Regions from separate parts of the Aquitalea sp. FJL05 genome, predicted to be linked through region 1. Evidence: predicted binding sites of a transcription regulator. Region 1 holds the regulator's gene; each other region holds the start of a gene.
The links. Region 1 encodes sigma-54, which starts transcription at its own class of promoters, with help from an activator protein. Its sites were predicted from a motif close to CTGGCACGCTTCATGCTT; they were not measured.
Positions count from the first base shown of each region.

Region 2: the regulator sigma-54 is predicted to act here: its motif matches at 2,225-2,242, upstream of DBR44_RS16545 (pilin).
Region 3: the regulator sigma-54 is predicted to act here: its motif matches at 1,831-1,848, upstream of DBR44_RS18845 (ANTAR domain-containing response regulator).
Region 4: the regulator sigma-54 is predicted to act here: its motif matches at 2,407-2,424, upstream of flgB (flagellar basal body rod protein FlgB).

Region 1 covers NZ_QAJS01000006.1:303,581-308,387, reverse strand. The annotation lists gene rapZ (RNase adapter RapZ) at 1-230, opposite strand, end outside; gene hprK (HPr(Ser) kinase/phosphatase) at 211-1,167, opposite strand; gene ptsN (PTS IIA-like nitrogen regulatory protein PtsN) at 1,160-1,624, opposite strand; gene hpf (ribosome hibernation-promoting factor, HPF/YfiA family) at 1,746-2,069, opposite strand; gene DBR44_RS06220 (RNA polymerase factor sigma-54) at 2,139-3,569, opposite strand; gene lptB (LPS export ABC transporter ATP-binding protein) at 3,573-4,304, opposite strand; gene lptA (lipopolysaccharide transport periplasmic protein LptA) at 4,301-4,807, opposite strand, start outside.
Region 2 covers NZ_QAJS01000018.1:8,193-12,999, reverse strand. The annotation lists gene DBR44_RS16555 (hypothetical protein) at 1-608, opposite strand, end outside; gene DBR44_RS16550 (adenosylmethionine--8-amino-7-oxononanoate transaminase) at 735-2,084, opposite strand; gene DBR44_RS16545 (pilin) at 2,274-2,702, shown strand; gene DBR44_RS16540 (pilin) at 2,724-3,158, shown strand; gene DBR44_RS16535 (PglL family O-oligosaccharyltransferase) at 3,215-4,807, shown strand, end outside.
Region 3 covers NZ_QAJS01000021.1:15,357-20,163, reverse strand. The annotation lists gene DBR44_RS18855 (FTR1 family protein) at 1-109, shown strand, start outside; gene DBR44_RS18850 (4Fe-4S binding protein) at 106-1,557, shown strand; gene DBR44_RS18845 (ANTAR domain-containing response regulator) at 1,878-2,468, shown strand; gene DBR44_RS18840 (CmpA/NrtA family ABC transporter substrate-binding protein) at 2,478-3,581, shown strand; gene DBR44_RS18835 (NarK/NasA family nitrate transporter) at 3,835-4,807, shown strand, end outside.
Region 4 covers NZ_QAJS01000009.1:198,189-202,995, reverse strand. The annotation lists gene flgE (flagellar hook protein FlgE) at 1-801, opposite strand, end outside; gene DBR44_RS09020 (flagellar hook assembly protein FlgD) at 841-1,536, opposite strand; gene flgC (flagellar basal body rod protein FlgC) at 1,552-1,962, opposite strand; gene flgB (flagellar basal body rod protein FlgB) at 1,965-2,375, opposite strand; gene DBR44_RS09005 (OsmC family protein) at 2,627-3,043, opposite strand; gene tsaD (tRNA (adenosine(37)-N6)-threonylcarbamoyltransferase complex transferase subunit TsaD) at 3,166-4,191, shown strand; gene DBR44_RS08995 (ATP-binding cassette domain-containing protein) at 4,238-4,807, shown strand, end outside.

The DNA.
Region 1 (4,807 bases):
TGCTGGCGCAGCTTGTCCACTTCCTGTGGCAATGCGCCGAGCGAAGGGCTGGAACGGGTATCCACGCTGATGGCGATTTGCTCGTAGCCATAGTCGGCATACAGCGACATGGCCTCATGCAGCATGGTGGCTGGCAGATTGTCCACGCAATAATAGCCGGAGTCCTCCAGCGCGCGCAGGGCAATGGATTTGCCGGAGCCGGACAGGCCGCTAATCAATATCAGGCGCATTTTCCTGATCTCTGAGGAAGTTGGTATGGCGTTCGATGAATTCACGCGTGCTGTCGATGCCACGCAGTTGCAGGATGTAATTGCGTACTGCCGCTTCCACCAGCACGGCCAAGTTGCGGCCTGCAGCCACTGGCAGCACCACCTTGCGTACGGTGACACCCAGAATGTCCTGGGTTTCGGACTGGATATTCAGCCGATCCAGTGCCTGCATGGCCTGGTCGTTGGCTTTGACCAGATGGATGATCAGTTTGAGCACCTTTTTCGGCCGGACGGCGGTTTCACCGAAAATGGTGCGGATATTCAGAATGCCCAGGCCGCGCACTTCCAGAAAGTCGCGCAGCAGGGGCGGGCAGCGGCCTTCCAGTGTTTCCGGGCCGATGCGGTAGAGTTCCACTGCGTCATCGGCCACCATGCCGTGACCGCGTGAAATCAGTTCCAGTGCCAGCTCGCTCTTGCCCATGGCCGAGTCGCCCATGATCAGCACGCCGATTTCCAGCACATCGAGAAAAACCCCATGTAGCACTGTTGAAACCGCCAGCGCACGCGCCAGATAGATGCGCAGCACATCCATCAGGTAGGGGCTTTCCAGCGGCGTGCTCATCAGTGGCACGTTATGGGTGTGGCAGTAGTCGCGCAGCAGCTTGGGTACCTGCTGGCCATTGGCCACCATCACCACCGACATGGTCTTGTGGAACAGCTGGTCCAGCGCGGTCTTGGCGGCGGACTGTTCCAGCCGGTTCAGGTAGTCGACTTCGGCCAGACCCAACACCTGTACACGGTTGGGGTGGATGAAGTTGAGGTGACCCACCAGTGCCAGCGTAGGGCGCTGCTCGTCATTGCCGATGGGGCTGTCGGCACCACCGGTGCCGGCCACCCAGGTCAGATTGAGCTTTTGCTGATTGTCCTGATACAGCCGGCGCACGGTGATGCTAGGCATTATTGGTATTCCATGCAGTGAGCAACTGGTAGAGCTCGGCGCGGTTGGTGGCAGTCAGCAATTGTTCGCGCAGCTGTTTGCTGGAGAAGAGCTGGGCCAGTTCCGACAGTACCTGCAGGTGCAGGTCGGTGGCTTGTTCCGGTACCAGCAGTACAAACAGGCTTTGCACCGGCTTGCCATCCGGCGCATCGAAGGGGATGGGGTTCTTCAGCCGAATGAAGATGCCGGCGGCTTCCTTCAGACCACGGGCACGGCCATGCGGAATGGCGACTCCCTGGCCCAGTCCGGTGGAGCCGAGCTTTTCCCGGGCAAACAGGCAGTCGAAAATTTCACTGCGCGCAATGCCGTGGGTGTTTTCGATAAGGAGGCCCACCTGCTCGAAGACGCGCTTCTTGCTGGCGACATCCAGGTCCGGGAGGATGTGATCCTGTGTCAGGATTTTGCCGATCAGGCTCATAGGAATGTGTGCACGCGGCTACAAAAACTGGCCAATTCTACGTTGCCTTCATCAAAATGAAAAAGGCTCCGTGCAAATAAAAACGGGAACCCGCTGGGTTCCCGCATCGTCGGTCAGGTGATTACAGGGTGGCTTCCGGTTGAACCTGCGGAGTCACGCGGTGTTCGCTCTGTTTTTCCTTGTGCTTGAGTACCTGTCGATCCAGCTTGTCCATCAGCGAGTCGATGGCAGCGTACATATCGGAGTCGGTGGCTTCTACGTGGATGTCCTTGCCGGAGAGGTGAACGTTGACTTCTGCCTTTTGCACCAGCTTGTCTACCGACAGTGTGACGGTAACGTCGATAACGTGATCGACATGGCGGGTGATACGTTCCAGCTTGCTTTCCAGAAATTCGCGGAGGGCCGGGGTTACTTCGAGGTGGAGACCGGTTACTTTGAGGTTCATACCCTAACTCCTTCTTGTGTTGACTGCCCGGTCGGGTCGGCCGGGCAAGCGGATATTCTTCAAGGCGTCCTACAATGCCTTGCGCAGGTTGACCGGTGGAATCTGCATAGCTTCACGATACTTCGCAACGGTACGTCTTGCAACCTGCATGCCCTGTTTACCCAATTCGTCGGCAATGGCGCTGTCAGAAAGTGGCTTGGCCGTATTTTCGCCGTCTATCATGCGGCGGATATGGGCCTTGATGGCAGTGGCCGAGCATTCGCCGCCACTGTCGGTTTCCAGGGAACTGCCGAAGAAATATTTCAGCTCGAACAAGCCGCGCGGGCAGAGCAGGTATTTCTGGGTAGTCACCCGGGAAACGGTTGATTCATGCAGTCCCAGCTCGTCTGCGATATCGCGCAGGATGAGCGGACGCATGGCCACTTCTCCGTGTTCAAAGAACGCTTGCTGCCTTTCCACTATAGCTTCCGACACTTTCAGGATAGTGTCAAATCGCTGCTGGATGTTCTTGACCAGCCATTTTGCTTCCTGCAGGCGGCCGGAAAGCTCGCCTGCACCGGCACGGTTTTCCGACAGCATCTGGGCATACAGCTGGTTGACCCGCAGCCGGGGTACGGCACCGTTGTTGAGTTCGGCCACCCAGCGGCCGCGGCGTTTGCGCACGGTGACATCGGGGATGACGTAGTGCACGTCCTCGCCACCGAAACCGGCTGCCGGATGGGGGGTCAGCCGGGCGATCAGTTGCTGGGCCTGGCGGATGGCGGCGTCGTCGACGCCGAGTAGGCGTTTGAGCCGGGTATAGTCGCGATTGCCCAGCAAACCGAGGTGTTCTGCCACGATCTTGCGCGCCAGGGCATGGCCGTTTTCCTGCGGTGGCAGACGGTCCAGCTGCAGGCAGAGCGATTCGGCCAGCGAGCGCGCGGCGATGCCGGCCGGATCGAACTGCTGCAACAGGCGCAGGCCGACCATCAGTTCGTCGGCTTCCAGCTCCAGTTCCAGCGGCAAATGACTGGCCAGTTCTTCCAGATCGACGCTGAGAAAGCCGTTGTCGTCCAGTTCTTCGATCAGCAATTGCACGATGGCCTGATCGCGGGTGGGGAGCGTCAGTTCGCCCAGCTGGGCCAGCAGATGTTCGCGCAGGCTGACCGGGCAGGGGACGTTGAGCATGGGGTCGAACTCGTCGTCGCCGTCGTTGCGGCGGCTGCCGCTGCCCCAGTCGGTGAGTTCGCCGCTGCTGTCGTCACGCGGGTTGCTGTCGCTGTCATTGCTGTCGGAGGCGGGCGTGCTCTCTTCTCCGGCCGCCGGCGTGTCGCTGGTACTGGTGCTGCCTTCTTGTGTCGGGGTGTCGTCGCCGCGTTCCAGCATGGGGTTGTCCAGCAGGAAGCGCTCGACTTCGGTTTGCAGGTCGAGGGTGGACAGCTGCAGCAGCTTGATCGACTGCTGCAGTTGCGGGGTAAGCGTGAGTTGCTGTGAAACCCTGAGCTGTAGTGACTGTTTCATGGCTTACAGGTGGAAGTGTTCGCCAAGGTAGACCTGGCGCACTTTCTCGTTGTTGACCAGTTCTTCCGGTTCGCCGGAGGCCAGTACCGAGCCGTCGCTGATGATGTAGGCGCGGTCACAGATGCGCAGGGTTTCCCGTACGTTGTGGTCGGTAATCAGTACGCCGATGCCACGTTGTTGCAGGAAGGTGATGATTTTCTGGATGTCGATCACGGCAATCGGGTCGACGCCGGCAAAAGGCTCGTCCAGCAGGATGAAGCGCGGGCGGGTGGCCAGTACGCGGGCGATTTCCACCCGGCGTCTTTCGCCGCCGGACAGCGACAGGGCATTGCTTTCGCGCAGGTGGGCGATATTGAGGTCGTCCAGCAGCAGGCTGAGTTCCTTTTCCAGCTTGTCACCTTTGTAGCCGGCGATTTCCAGTACGGCGGTGATGTTTTCCTCCACCGTCATCTTGCGGAAAATCGAGGCTTCCTGCGGCAGGTAACCAAGGCCAAGGCGGGCGCGCTGGTGGATGGGCAGGTGGGTGATGCTGCTGCCATCCAGGGTGATTTCACCTTCATCGGCGCCGATCAGGCCGACAATCATGTAAAAACTGGTGGTTTTGCCCGCGCCGTTGGGGCCGAGCAGGCCGACCACTTCGCCGCTCTGGATCTGCAGGGCGACATCCTTGACGACGGTACGTTTCTTGAAGCGCTTTTTCAGCCGCTCGACTTTCAGAATGCTGGGGCCGCTCATGGTGCGTTTCCGTCGGGTTTCTTGGCGGCAGGGGCGGTGGTGTCCCTGGGCTTGGGCTGGATGATGGCGGTGACGCGGCCGCCATTGCTGCTGGCGCCGCTGCTGACTTCATACAGCTCGGTTTCGGTGTTGTAGGTGATGACGTTGCCGATGACCAGATCGTTGCCGCGCTTGACGCGGGCATTGCCGGTGAGGACGGCGACATGGCTGACCGTGTTGTAGTCCAGTTGGTTGGCCTGGCCTTCAATCCATTCGTTTTTTCCATCCATTTTCTGGCGGAACAGTACCTGACGCCCGGTGGCCTGCATGGTCTGGTTGCCCTGCTTGTCCTGGGTGACGGTGGCGCGGTCGGCGTTCAGTTTCAACGTGCCTTGCACGATGATGACATTGCCCTGCCAGACGGTAACGCCCTTGAGCTGGTCGAGATTGCCGCGATCTGCACTGATTTCAATGGGTTTGTCGCGGTCGGCCTTTTCGGCGTGTGCACTGTGGCCCGCGCACAG
Region 2 (4,807 bases), on a different contig from region 1:
AGCCGGTTGGTGGAGGTGAGCCCCAGCAGCAGAATCTGCCGATAGATCAGCTCTGGTGAGTCGTCCTTTTCCAGATGTTTTTCCTGCCAGCCGCGTGCTAGGGCAAAGCTGTACAGCTGGTGGCAGTCTTGCCAGAAGTGCGCGGGGGGCGGGCTGTAGCTCTGGCAACAGATGTTCAGCAGCTGCCGCGCCGCCATCATGGTGTACAGCAGCAGTTCAATGCGCTGTTGCTCACGCTCCAGCAGGCCGCGCTTGGCCAGGCGTTCGCTCAGGGTGAGCTTGAACGCGACAAAAATAGACTCGAACAGCGCGGCACCCAGCATGGCCAACTGGCGGGTGCGCACCACCGAAGTGAGGTCGGTTTGGACAATCTCACTTTCCAGCGCCGGATAGTAGCGATCCAGCCCTTTGAGGTAGTGCAATAGCAGCTTGTGCCGATTGCCTACTTCCATCGGCGTGCGGCTCAGGCCTCGCAGGGCCTCAAGCAATAGGCGGCCGCATTCCTGCAGGTCGCTATACGGCAAGCGCTCTACCCAGCTGGCTACGCTGTCGGGGTTGGTGTCGACCAATCGTGGATCCCTATCGAGGGCGGGCAAGGCAAGCTGCATCGTGCGTCCTCATGGCAAGGCGGCGTAGCGCTGGGAATGAAAGGCGGGGAAGCGGATGTAAATCGTTCCCTGCCATGTATCACTCTCTATGCTATTTGAATTAAGCCGGCCAAAGCAAGGTAGCACTCAGGGCAAGGCAGTCACAGGCCCGGTCAAAACATCGTTTTGTTGACTTAACTCATCCAGTACCTGTGTTGTGGCCTGAAACAGTTGAGTCATCTCCTCTGCTTGCAAGATGTAAGGCGGCATGAAGTACACGGTTTTGCCAATTGGCCTTACCAGGCAACCATGCTTAAGCATGGCTGAGAAAAAGGCTTGTGCAAAGTCCGAGCGGGGGCTGTCGACATCAAAGGCCCAGATCATGCCGGTATGGCGGAAATGCCGTACGTCGGCACGCTCGGCCAGCGGTGCCAGAATGGCGCTAAAGGTTGCGGCCAGCTCGCGGTTACGGGCGATGATGTCTTCATCGGCAAAGATATCCAGCACTGCCAGTGCCGCACTGCAGGCCAGCGCATTGCCAGTGTAGCTGTGTGAATGCAGAAAGCCGCGCGTCACCTCATCGTGATAGAAGGCCTGATAGACCGTATCGCTGGTCAGCACGCAGGACAGGGGCAGGAAGCCGCCGGTAATCCCCTTGGATAGACAGAGAAAGTCTGGCGTGATCCCAGCCTGCTCACAGGCAAACAGAGTGCCGGTGCGGCCAAAGCCGACCGCGATTTCGTCGGCAATCAGGTGTATCTGATACTGATCGCACAGCCGGCGCAGCTCCGTGAGGTAAACCGGATCGTACATGGCCATGCCGGCAGCGCCCTGCACCAGTGGTTCGACGATGATGGCCGCCATTTCACCAGCTTTCTTGGCCAGCACATTCTCCAACGAGCGCAATGCCTGCCTTGCCACATCGGCTGCACTTTGCCCCGGGCCAGCCTGGCGCGCATCCGGGGTGGGGACACGTACCCCGGGTTTCAGCAGCGGCGCATAGGTCGCGGAAAACAGTGGCACATCGGTCACTGCCAGCGCACCGGCAGTTTCGCCGTGATAGCTGTTGTCCAGACTGATAAAGCGGCATTTCTCCGGACGACCGACATTCTTCCAGTAATGAAAGCTCATTTTCAGCGCGATTTCGGTGGCACTAGCACCATCCGAGGCATAAAACGCATGATCCTGGCCGCTCAGCGCGCACAGCCGCTCGGACAGCTCAATCACTGGCTGGTGGGTAAAGCCGGCCAGAATGACATGCTCTACCTGATCCAGTTGATCCTTGATTGCCTGCTTGATCCTGGGGTTACCATGGCCGAACAGATTGACCCACCAGGAACTGACCGCATCCAGATAGCGTCGGCCTTCGAAATCCTCCAGCCACACGCCCTCGGCGCGCGCGATGGGAATGATGGGCAAGGTTTCATGGCGCTTCATCTGGGTACATGGATGCCACACATGCTGGCGGCTGCGTTGCAGCCAGTCCTGATTGCTCACGGCAAACTCCTGAATGGGGAATGGGCTGGATGCTAACACAGCCCGCAAGCACCACCCGAACTGACAAAAAACGTCACATCCTGCCGCGTAATGCGGGCTATGGGATGTACTGACGGACTGAATTTACTGGATGGGGCCGCTTGGCACGCTTTCTGCATGGTATGGATAGTGCATACCACGGAGAGGGTCATGCGGGGCAATAATGGTTTTACTTTGATTGAACTGATGATTGTTGTTGCCATCATCGGCATATTGGCCGCGATTGCCATACCGGCGTATCAGGCTTACACGATACGAGCAAAGGTAGCCGAAGGGTTGCTGGCTGCCGATGCGATCAAGTCTGCAGTTTGGGATAGCTATACCAGTAATAATAGCTGGCCATCCAGTAATGCGTCAGCAGGTATTTTGTCGGCAAGCACTTATGCAACGAAATATATTGATTCAATCAATATAGTGGCAGCATCGTCAGTCAGCAATATAGTAGTAAATTTTAATGCTAGTACGGTATTGTCTGGATTGACCGTAACCATGATGCCACAACTTTCTAGTGGTTCAATCATGTGGACATGTCAAGCCAGTGCAACATTTTCACAGTACCTTCCATCGAGTTGTCGTTAACTTTATAAAGAGGAATACGTTATGAATAGCAAAATTCAGCAAGGTTTTACCTTGATCGAACTGATGATCGTTGTTGCCATCATCGGTATTCTGGCTGCCATCGCTATCCCGGCCTACCAGGATTACACCAAGCGTGCGCGTGTAACGGAAGGTTTGTCGCTGGCATCTGCAGCCAAGACTGCCGTATCTGAATATTACGCATCTAATAACCAGTTTCCGACGTCAAATGCTTCGGCAGGTTTGTCAACATCTATTTCAGGTAATGCTGTTTCCAGTGTGGTGGTTGGTACCTCTGGTGTTATTACCGTGACTTATAACACATTAGTTGACTCTACCGGGTCCGCTAATACTTTGACCTTGAGCCCTAGTTCGGGAAGTGGTGCAATTTCGTGGAAATGTGCTGCAGCTACCCTTCCAACAAACTGGGTACCTTCCAACTGCCGCAACGGTAACTAATTTTGATCATTGAGTAATTAATTAGGGAAGGTGCTCTGCAAAGAGCACCTTTTTTTATGATGATTAAAAAGATAACCATGGGCAGCTTATTAATTGCTGCGGCAGTAACCATGCCTTTTTTGAGCTGGCTGCGCTATGCGCCTCTGCCTGATTGGGTGTCGGATGCATCGTGCTTGTTTTTCTTGGCGACTTCCATGCTATTTATCCTACCAGCACGGAATAATTCCTCACTAAATATCTCTGCAGTATTGCTACCATTTTTGTGTTTTGCCATTTATCTGGCTATGACTGGTCATAATTTGGCGAATTTCACAATCTTGATTGCAATACTGGGCTTTCTTGTTCTTTGGAGTTTGCAGTTCTCCATTCATTTCAATAAAAATAACAGCGAAGATTTTTTGCTGATTCTGGCGACAGTCATTTTTATTTTTTCCATGCTGCAAGTGGTGTTGGGCTTGTTGCAGGTGTTGAGTCTTGCTCCTTTATTTCAAGGCTATGTGGTATTTGATCAGTCTGAGGTAAATTCAAATATCATGGGTAATATTGGGCAGCGTAATCAGTATGCCCAATTTTTAAGCTGGGGAATCCTGGCTGCCTGCTATCTTTATGCTAAAAGACGATTGCGTATGTCTTTCTTCATCGGGAGCGTTTTTCTTCTGGCTTGGCTGTCAGCATGTGCAGGTGCACGTCTGGTGTGGGCTTATGTGCTGATTTTTGCCGGGCTGGGATGGTATTGGTCAAGGCAGAATAAGGCTGAAACAGTCCGCCGAATGATCCGGGCTGTGATGATCGCAGTTGTCTTGATAGTATTGACGCAATTATTTAGTAAGCAGATTGCAGCACTGTTGGCCTGGCTCGGTATTCCCATCCATGTTGTTAGTGGTGCAGACCGTTTCTTTTCTGCTGGTTTTGGTATTCGTCGCCGTATTGAGTGGACTAAAGCATGGGAAATTTTTCTGCAACATCCCTGGTTTGGCGTTGGTTGGGGAGGTTTCCCCGCTCAGTCGGTGGAGATGGAGCTGACTGGTGGTCTACCGAAATATCCTGAGAGCTGGCTGTTTGTTCATTGCCATAACCTGTTTTTCCAGCTGTTGGCTGAAACCGGCATTGTTGGTGTACTGATTGTATTTGCCACACTTGGCTACGCACTGGGCAGTTTTTTTAGAAAAGGACAGCAGTCGGCGGAAAACTTGCTGTTGCTGGGTATTGGTGGCGTGATCCTGGCGCACAGCATGTTTGAATACCCGCTATGGTATCTGCCATTTTTGAGTATGTTTTTGATTGTTCTTTTGCTAGCGCCAGCGCCAAGAGTAACAATTTCGATGCGGCCATCATTTGTCAGGGTGGCGGGTTTGGTTGTCGCGATAATGACATTGCTTTATCTTGGGACTGGTATTGCAGCCTTTAAAACAATGGTCGCCTATGACTTGCCAGCACCAAATGCACAAGAGAATGTGCGGCGGATGGGAGCCTTGTTTGATGTTGGCAAAAATCCGTTGTGGACTAATGATGCAGATATGGTATTGGCCAATTATTTGATTCCCTCGCGTGAGCAGCTGGATCTGAAGCTGCAGCACTTTTCCCGATTGGCAGCATACCGACCCTACCCTGAAGTGCTACTGAAATTGGCAGTCTTGTATGCACTGGAT
Region 3 (4,807 bases), on a different contig from region 1:
CACTGGTTACCGTGCCCATCCGGCCTTGATGAGCCTGCTGGCTTATCTCTCATTCTGGGCAGGCGTGTTTGGCCTGTTCTTCTGGCGCAAGCGTCGTCAGGCCGCATGAAACCGTTTGCTGATCACCGGCGTCGGCCCGAACTGGCGCGCCCGCTGACTGGCGGTTGCGGCAGCCACGCGGCAGCCGGCCATGGCCGCCTGGCCGTGGTGGGCAACTGGCTGCGCGACCATGCCGGCACCCTGCGCCTGCTGCAGTGGTTGGTGGTGCTGGTGTATGCGGCGCTGCTGCTGATTCCGGCCTGGCTGCCGCTGCCGGGTGACAGCGCGCGCATCGTCAACAATCTCACCATCTTTGCCCAGTTTGTGTTCTGGGGTATCTGGTGGCCTTTCGTGCTGCTGTCCATGGTGCTGTTTGGCCGGCTGTGGTGCGGCGTGCTGTGTCCGGAAGGGGCGCTCAGCGAATGGGCGGCCAAGAAGGGCCTGGGCCGACCGATTCCACGCTGGATGCGCTGGGACGGCTGGCCCTTTGTCGCTTTTGCCCTTACCACCTTGTACGGCCAGCTGGTGAGTGTTTACCAGTATCCCAAGGCGGCGCTGCTGGTGCTGGGCGGTTCCACCGTGGCCGCCATTGCCATCGGCCTGGTGTATACCCGTGGCAAGCGCGCCTGGTGCCGCCATCTGTGCCCGGTCAACGGCGTGTTTTCCCTGCTGTCCAAGCTGGCCCCCATGCATTACAAGGTGGATGAACAGCGCTGGCTGGAATCCACCCGCCAGTCCGTCATTCGTATTCAGGCGGTAGACTGCGCACCGCTGCAGCCCTTGCGCCACATGCAGGGCGGCAGTGGCTGTCATATGTGCGGCCGTTGCAGCGGTCACCGCGATGCCATCAGCCTGGGCCTGCGCTCACCGGCAGAAGAGGTGGTGAAGGTGGCGGCCAAGGAAGCCACGGTGTGGCAGACCTTGCTGATTGTCTACGGCTTGCTGGGCATTGCCATGGGGGGCTTTCACTGGACGGCCAGCCCCTGGTTTGTCGACATGAAACAGGCGGCGGCGGAATGGCTGGTGGACCACGACATCATGTGGCCGCTGGATACCGATGCGCCGTGGTGGCTGCTCACGCATTACCCGGATCACAACGACGTGTTTTCCTGGCTGGATGGCATGGCCATCATCGCCTACATGCTGGGTACCGCGCTGGTGATCGGCAGCGGCCTGCTGCTGGCCTTGTCCTGTGCGGTGCGTCTGGCCGGCACGTGGCGCAGCCAGCGCCTGCATCATCTGGCACAAAGCCTGATTCCCTTGGCCGGTATCGGCGTGTTTCTGGGCTTGTCGGCGCTGACGGTGACCCTGCTCAAGGCCGAGGGCATTGCCACCGGTTGGGCCAATGACCTGCGCCTGGGCCTGCTGCTGCTGGCCAATGTCTGGTCGTTGTGGCTGGCGGCGGGCATCGTACGGCAATGGCAGGCCGGCTGGCGCATGCTGCCGGCACTGGCTTGCCTGCTGGCAGGCATGGCGCTGGTGGATGCGGCCTGGGGCTTCATGTTCTGGTGGTGGTAAACCACCAGGCGTGTATGGCAGACAGGGCGGCTTGACCGCCCTGTTTTGCGTCTGGAGTCAGGCGGCGGCCGGTACCCGCAGTAGCTGCAGTACATGACTGCCTGCGGATCGATCCCAATACACGGTGCTTGTCCATGCGCAGTCTCTGCGCATTTGTACTGATGCTCGCGCTTACCCCGCTTGCACTTGCCCAACCGGCGGGAGGCTTGGCTGGCTGGCCTCGTATTACGCGGTCTGGCATTGGCCGGTCTTGTTTGTCTTAAAACATGGTTACAGGCACGATTATTGCGAGTCGGTATCAACGACTTCCTGACGCTGCCATGACTGCTTCCTCTCCATTACGACTGTTGCTGGTCAACGATACCGACCGCCCGATGGCGCAGCTGCATGCCGCGCTGACGGCGGCCGGCTATCTGGTGATCGTCCAGGCCCAGGGTGCGGCCGAGCTGCTGCAGCTGGTGGACAGCCAGGCCCCCGACATCATCATCATCGATACCGAATCCCCCTCGCGTGACACCTTGGAACAACTGGCGCTGATGGGCCATGCCGCGCCACGCCCGGTGGTGATGTTTGCCGAGCAGGGCGGGCTGTCTACCATTCAGGCCGCAGTCAGCGCCGGGGTCACCGCCTATGTGGTGGACCAGGTGGCAGCCAGCCGGCTGGCTCCCATCATCGATATGGCGCGGGTGAAATTTGAAGAAGACGCTCGGCTGAAAAAGCGCCTGGCCGAGGTGGAAGAACAGCTGGCCGACCGCAAGCTGATCGAGCGCGCCAAGGGCATCCTGATGGAGCGCCGCCAGCTCACCGAAGCGCAAGCCTATGCGCTGCTGCGCAGCCAGGCCATGCAAAGCGGCCTGCGTCTGGTGGAGCTGTCCCGACAACTGATCAATTCCAGCAAGCTGCTGGGCTGAAAGCCTTTGATGACTGCTCCTGCATCCCTACACACGCTGAATCTGGGCTTTGTTGCACTCACCGACTGTGCGGCACTGGTGGTGGCCCGCAAGCTGGGGCTGGACCGGGAGCTGGGCCTGCAGTTCTGCCTGCAGCGCCAGCCGTCCTGGTCTGCCGTGCGCGACAAGCTGATGAATGGACAACTGGATGCCGCCCATGCCTTGTATGGCTTGGTCTACGGCATGCAACTGGGCATGGGCAGTCCGCAATGCGAGATGGCCATCCTGATGACGCTGAACCAGAACGGGCAGGGCATCAGTCTGGCCCCGGCGCTGGCGCAGCAATACCGCGAGGGTGTCAGCCTGACCGAGATCAGCCAGCAGCTGGGCCGCCCGCTGACGCTGGCGCACACCTTTCCTACCGGCACCCACGCCATGTGGCTGTATTACTGGCTGGCGGCGCAAGGCGTGCATCCGTTGCGTGAGGCCCGCTGCGTGGTGATTCCCCCGGCCCAGATGAGTGACGCGACGCAGGGCGGCCTGCTGGACGGCTTTTGCGCCGGCCAGCCCTGGCACGCCCTGGCACAGCAGCAGGGTGTGGCCAGCCTGGTGGCCGACAGCGCCGCCATCTGGCCGGATCATCCGGAGAAAGTATTGGCCTGCCGCCGTGAGCTGGTGCAGCAACAGCCCGAGCTGGCCGGGCGACTGGTGCAGGCGTTGTTGCTGGCCAGCCACTGGCTGGACCAGCCGGAAAACCATGCGCAGACGGCCGCCTGGCTGGCGGAGGATGATTGTCTGGCCATGCCGGCCGAGCTGATCCTGCAGCATTGGGAAACCGCCACTGCAGGCCAGCTGCGCTTTTGTGATGAGGGCCGGGTCAACTATCCCTATCTGTCGGACGGGCTGTGGTTCCTGCGGCAATACCGGCGCTGGGGCATGTGGCAGGGCGAGGCCGAGCAGGGCGTGGTGGCCGCCGTCAACCAGACCGCGCTGTACCAGCAGGCGGCGCGGGCTTGCGGTCTGCCGCTGCCTGCAGCCGGCGAGCGCCACAGTGTGCTGATGGATGGCTGCCACTGGCCAGCGCTGGCGGATGCTGCGCCCAGTGTCGGTGCGCTGCAGCATTTCACGCACTAATGCAGTGCAGCATAAGGCCGCAGGCGACGTGAAACAGCTATATACCGGCATTTTGCTGCTGGCACGCTCTTTGCATTGATTAGCTCGCAGCGGCGCAATGGCGTGCCGCCTGCACCAGACATCGCGACAGCGGCCAACGGCGGCCACTGCCGACCCGGACAACGGCGTCCTCTCCTGATTTCACCATCAGGGAGGACGCCGTTTTTGTTTTGGCCATTTGGCGGGAAGCACGCTTCCCCGACAGGAGCACTACATGGACCGCACTTTCTGGCAAGCCGGACACAAGCCGACCCTGTTTTCAGCCTTTTTGTATTTCGACCTCAGTTTCATGGTGTGGTATCTGCTGGGGCCCCTGCAGGTGCCCATTGCCACTGCCCTGCATCTGTCCACCCAGCAGCGCGGCCTGATGGTGGCCACGCCGATTCTGGCCGGGGCCATCCTGCGCTTGCTGATGGGCGTGCTGGTGGACCGCATCGGCGCACGCGCTGCCGGCATCATCGGCCAGCTGATCGTGATTGCCGCCTTGCTGGCGGCCTGGCAGATCGGCATTGCCAGCCTGGGCGGTGCGCTGCTGCTGGGCCTGTTCCTCGGTGTGGCCGGGGCCTCGTTTGCGGTATCGCTGCCGCTGGCCTCGCGCTGGTATCCGCCGCAGCACCAGGGCACGGCCATGGGCATTGCCGGGGCGGGTAATTCCGGCACCGTGCTGGCAGCCTTGTTTGCCCCCGCGCTGGCGGTGGTTTACGGCTGGCAGAACGTGTTCGGCCTGGCCTGCATTCCGCTGCTGGCTGCGTTGGCCATTTTTGCTGTCTGTGCCAAGGACGCACCGAATGCGCCGCCGGCCAAGAAGCTGGCCGACTATCTGGCCGTGCTGAAGGAAAAGGACGCCTGGTGGTTCATGTTCTTCTACGCCATGACCTTTGGCGGCTTCTCCGGTTTTGCCAGCGCGCTGCCGGGCTATTTCCACGACCAATTCGCTTTTGATGCCAAAACGGCTGGCCTGTATACCGCGGCCTGCGTGTTTGCCGGTTCGGTGATGCGGCCGCTGGGTGGCATGCTGGCCGACCGTCTGGGCGGTACCCGCTCGCTGCTGGCGGTTTACCTGTGCTGTGCACTGCTGATTGGCGCGGCCGGTTTCAATGTGGGTGGCCCGTCTGCGGCGCTGGTGTTGTTCATCCTGGCCATGCTGTGCCTGGGGGCCGGCAACGGCGCGGTGTTCCAGCTGGTGC
Region 4 (4,807 bases), on a different contig from region 1:
CGGGGACGAAGAGCCATTCACCGGCGTCGGGGAGAAAGTGACACTGAACGGGGTGGTATTGGTCAGATTACCCTTGGTGTCGTAGTTCATGGTGTAGGTATTGGTACCACTGGCCGGGCTGCCATCGACATAGGCCGTCACCGTCCACGGTGTGCCGGTAGCGGTAGCCGTACCCTTGACGTAATACATGGTCAGGTTGTGCTGATTACCCAGGCTGTCATACACCTGTGCCGCATTCGACCAGTTAAAACTGTTGGTATTGGTCGGATTCAACGGCGTTACCGTCGGCGGCGTCAGTCGCGAATCCACATTCACGCCCATGGTGACCTTGGTGGTGACTGCCGGCGAAATCAGATTGGTTTGCAGTTTCAGATCGGTGACCGGGCCCTGGGTCACCACGCCATTATTGGCCATCCAGCCTTGCAGGCGGTCGTTGCCATTGACGATGTAACCATCCTTGTCCACCTGGAATTGTCCGTTGCGGGTATACGCCAGCGAACCGGTGGTCGAGGTCGGATTCTGCCGCATGATAAAGAAGCCATTGTTATTGATGGCCAGGTCCAGGCTGCGGCCGGTCGGGGTGATGTTGCCAGCACTGAAGGACTGGGTGACTGCATTCACCTGCGAGCCGATACCGGCGCTGGTATTGGCCACACCATAAAAGCTGGTGGAGAACAGATCGGCAAACTCGGCGCGCGAACTCTTGAAGCCGACGGTGCTGGCATTGGATACGTTGTTGCCAATGGTATCCAGCTGCGAGGACGCCGAATTCAGACCGCTCAAACCTTGTTGAAAACCCATGTGATTACTCCCCGAAACCTGTTTGCGCTAATGACTTGGTTAAGACAGCTGTGCAACGTTTGCCAGACCGACGCTGGTCCCGTCTTTCATGATCAGTTGCGGCGAGCCGCTGGCCCAGCTGACGGCGGTTACCGCCTGGTTGGCATACGGTGTGGCCGTCACCGCAGCGCTGCTGGCACTGGTCGCCTTGGCACTGAAAGTGTATTTGCCGCTGGGCAACTGCTTACCGTTGGCATCGGTGCCATCCCAGTTGAAAGAGTTAAGGCCGCTGCTAGGGCTCTTGACCGTCAGGGTATCCACCACATTGCCATTGGCGTCGGCGATACTGACGGTGTAATCGGTGGCCGCACCACTCAGATTCACGGCACCCTGCACATTGGAACCGCTGGTCAGGCCCAGCGCATTACCCGGCACCAACGCCTGCTTGCCAATCATGGTGGCAGCCATCAGCGATTGATTGGCAGCCTGCGACTGCACCAGGCTCTGCATGGCGGTGTTCAGCGTCTGCATCCCGGATACCTGACTGATCTGCGCCATCTGGCTGGTGATCTGGCTGTTATCCATCGGGTTCATCGGGTCCTGCGCCTGCAACTGCGTCACCAAGAGCTTGAGAAAGCGATCCTGAATACCCTGTGCACTGGTATCGGTATTGGAATTACCGGTGCCACTGGTGCTGCCAGTAGTGCCATTCAGCGCGGCATACGGATTGGTCGAGGAATTAACCGAGCTGGTCATGGCTGCTGCCTTTCATCACTGTCCAAGCTGCAGAGTCTTCTGCAGCAGGGTTTTGGCGGTATTCATCATTTCCACATTGGTCTGATACGAGCGCGAGGCGGAAATCATGTCGGACATTTCCTCGACCGGATTGACATTGGGCATGTTGACATAACCCTTTTCGTCCGCCAGAGGGTTGCTGGGGTCGTACTTCAGCCGCGGCGGGGTCTGGTCTTCCACAATGGAAGTCACCCTCACACCGGCCACTTGCGGCTGACTGGCGGTAACCGGCAAGGCGGTAAACACCACGTGGCGGCCCTTGTAAGGCTGGCCGGTCGAGCTGGTGGCACTTTCCGCATTGGCGATATTGCTGGCCACCACGTTAAGACGCATGGACTGGGCAGTCAGCGCCGAACCGGAAATGGCAAAAATATTGGCGAGCGACATGGTTACTGGCCTCCACCGGTAATGGCGGTATTCAGACTGGACATACGCTTGCTGAGGAAGGTGAGCGTGGTCTGGTATTGCAAGGCGTTATCGGCAAAGGCCGCACGCTCCACATCCATATCCACCGTGTTGCCGTCCAGGCTTTGCTGTACCGCATTGCGATACTGCACCGCCGGCTTGCCGGCACTGCCAGCCCCCGTACCAGCCAGATGGCGCGTATCGGTCACATTCATCGCCAGCTTGCCCTGTCCATCCTGCGCAGACTGCAAGGCCTGCTTGAAATCGAAATCGACTGCCTTGTAATTGGGGGTATCGGCATTGGCAACATTGCTGGCAATGACTTCCTGGCGATAGGCGCGCAGGTTGAGCGCTCGCTGCTGAAAATCAAATTCCTTGCCAATCTTGTCCAACATGACCTTGCCTCCTTGAATGCGTCCCCATCCTTAGCAGGAACTGTGCCAGCACAAACAATCCATACAGACCATTGATTTTATTGAAACTACAGGCAATACACACCACCACCCGCACAGCGCACACCGGCAGGAGCGGCAAGTTTTGCCGCCATCACCGCCCCGCTGCCGCTGCCACCAAAACAAAACCGCCGACGGCCCATGGCGTCGGCGGTTTTGATCCAGCCTTAACAGCACACCCCGCAAACAGCTTCTTAGTCTGCGCGCAGCTCGAAATCGTGGCTGATGTCAGCCGTCTTGCCCAGCATGATGGAGGCCGAGCAGTATTTCTCCGCCGACAGCTTGATGGCCCGCTCCACTACCTCGGACTTGAGATCACGTCCGGTGACCACAAAGTGGAAATGAATCTTGGTGAAGACCTTGGGTTCGGTCTCGGCGCGCTCGGCTTCCATTTCCACCCAGCAATCAGTCACTTGCTGACGCGACTTTTTCAGAATGGAAATCACGTCATAGCTGGTACAGCCGGCAGTGCCCAAGAGCAGCAGCTCCATCGGACGCGGCCCCAGATTGCGGCCGCCGCCTTCCGGCGCACCATCCATCACCACCGCATGGCCGCTGCCGCTCTCGCCCATGAAACACACGCCATCCACCCATTTGAGTCTTGCTTTCACTGCCCCATCCTTCCGCTTTTGTTCAGCGCAAATCCGCTTAATCGCCACAGACTATCATTCCCGATTTGGGCAGACAAAGATTCACCGGTAAAATGGAAAGATTGACCTGTTATAAAGCCATCATGCTGGTACTTGGAATCGAATCATCGTGCGACGAAACCGGCGTTGCACTGTACGACCTTAAGGCGGGCCTCATTGCCCACCAACTGCATACGCAAATGGCCATGCACGCCGAATACGGTGGCGTGGTGCCCGAACTGGCCAGCCGCGACCACATCCGCCGGGTTATCCCGCTCACCGAAGCCTGCCTAGCTGAAGTCGGCAAGACCCTGGCCGATGTGGATGCCATTGCCTACACCCAAGGCCCCGGCCTGGGTGGAGCCCTGCTGGTTGGTGCCAGCGTGGCCAATGCGCTAGCCTTTGGCCTGAACATTCCGGTGATTGGCGTCCATCATCTGGAAGGCCATCTGCTATCGCCGCTGCTGGCGGAGCCGCGACCGGACTTTCCCTTCATCGCCCTCTTGGTATCCGGCGGCCACACCCAGCTGATGGCCGTACGCGGCATCGGCCAGTACGAGGTGCTGGGCGAAACGCTGGACGACGCAGCCGGCGAAGCCTTCGACAAGACGGCAAAACTGCTGGGCCTGCCCTACCCAGGCGGCCCGCTGTTGTCGCGCCTGGCCGAAGAAGGCGACCCGGCGCGCTTCAACCTGCCACGCCCCATGCTGCACAGCGACAACCTGGACATGAGCTTCTCCGGCCTCAAGACTGCCGTGCTGACACTGAGCAAACAGGTGGAAGCCGAGCATGGCCAGATCGACGAACAGACGCGCAAAGACATCTGCCGCGCCTTTCAGGAGGCCATTGTCGACGTGCTGGTCAGCAAATCGCTGAAAGCCCTGAAGCAGACCGGCATGAAAAAGCTGGTGGTGGCTGGCGGCGTAGGTGCCAACAAACAGCTGCGCGCCGCACTGGATCAGGCCGCGGCAAGGCGCAAGCTGGAGGTGTTCTACCCGCCACTGGCCCTGTGCACCGACAACGGTGCCATGATTGCCTTTGCTGGCGCCATGCGGCTGAAATACGCCACCGCACCCGGCAGCTACTCGATCAAACCGCGCTGGGACCTGTCCGGCCTGCCCGCTGCCTAAATCACCCCGCCGGCGCAGCCTGCTGCGTCGGCCTGACAACCCCATCATGATCCAACTGAAAAACCTCAGCCTGCGTCGCGGCCTGAAAGAATTACTGGTCAACGCCAGCCTGACCCTGAACCCCGGCTACAAAACCGGCCTGGTCGGTGCCAATGGTGTGGGCAAATCCAGCCTGTTTGCCCTGCTCAAGGGCGAGCTGCACGCCGATGGCGGCGATGCCGACATCCCCAAGCAATGGGTCATGGCCCATGTGGCGCAGGAAACGCCGGCACTGGACACCGCTGCCATCGATTACGTGCTGGATGGCGACCACGAGTTACGCCAACTGGAAGCCGAACTCTCTGCCGCCGAAGCGCGCGACGACGGCAGCGCCATCGGCCATCTGCATGGTGAGTTGGCGCGCATCGAAGCCTATTCTGCCCCGGCCCGCGCCGCCAAGCTGCTGACCGGCCTGGGCTTTGCCACCGAAGCCCACCAGCGGGCAGTGAAAAGCTTCTCCGGCGGCTGGCGCATGCGGCTGAACCTGGCGCAGGCGCTGATGTGCCGTTCCGACCTGCTGCTGCTGGATGAACCCACCAACCACCTGGATCTGGAAACCGTACTGTGGCTGGAAGAC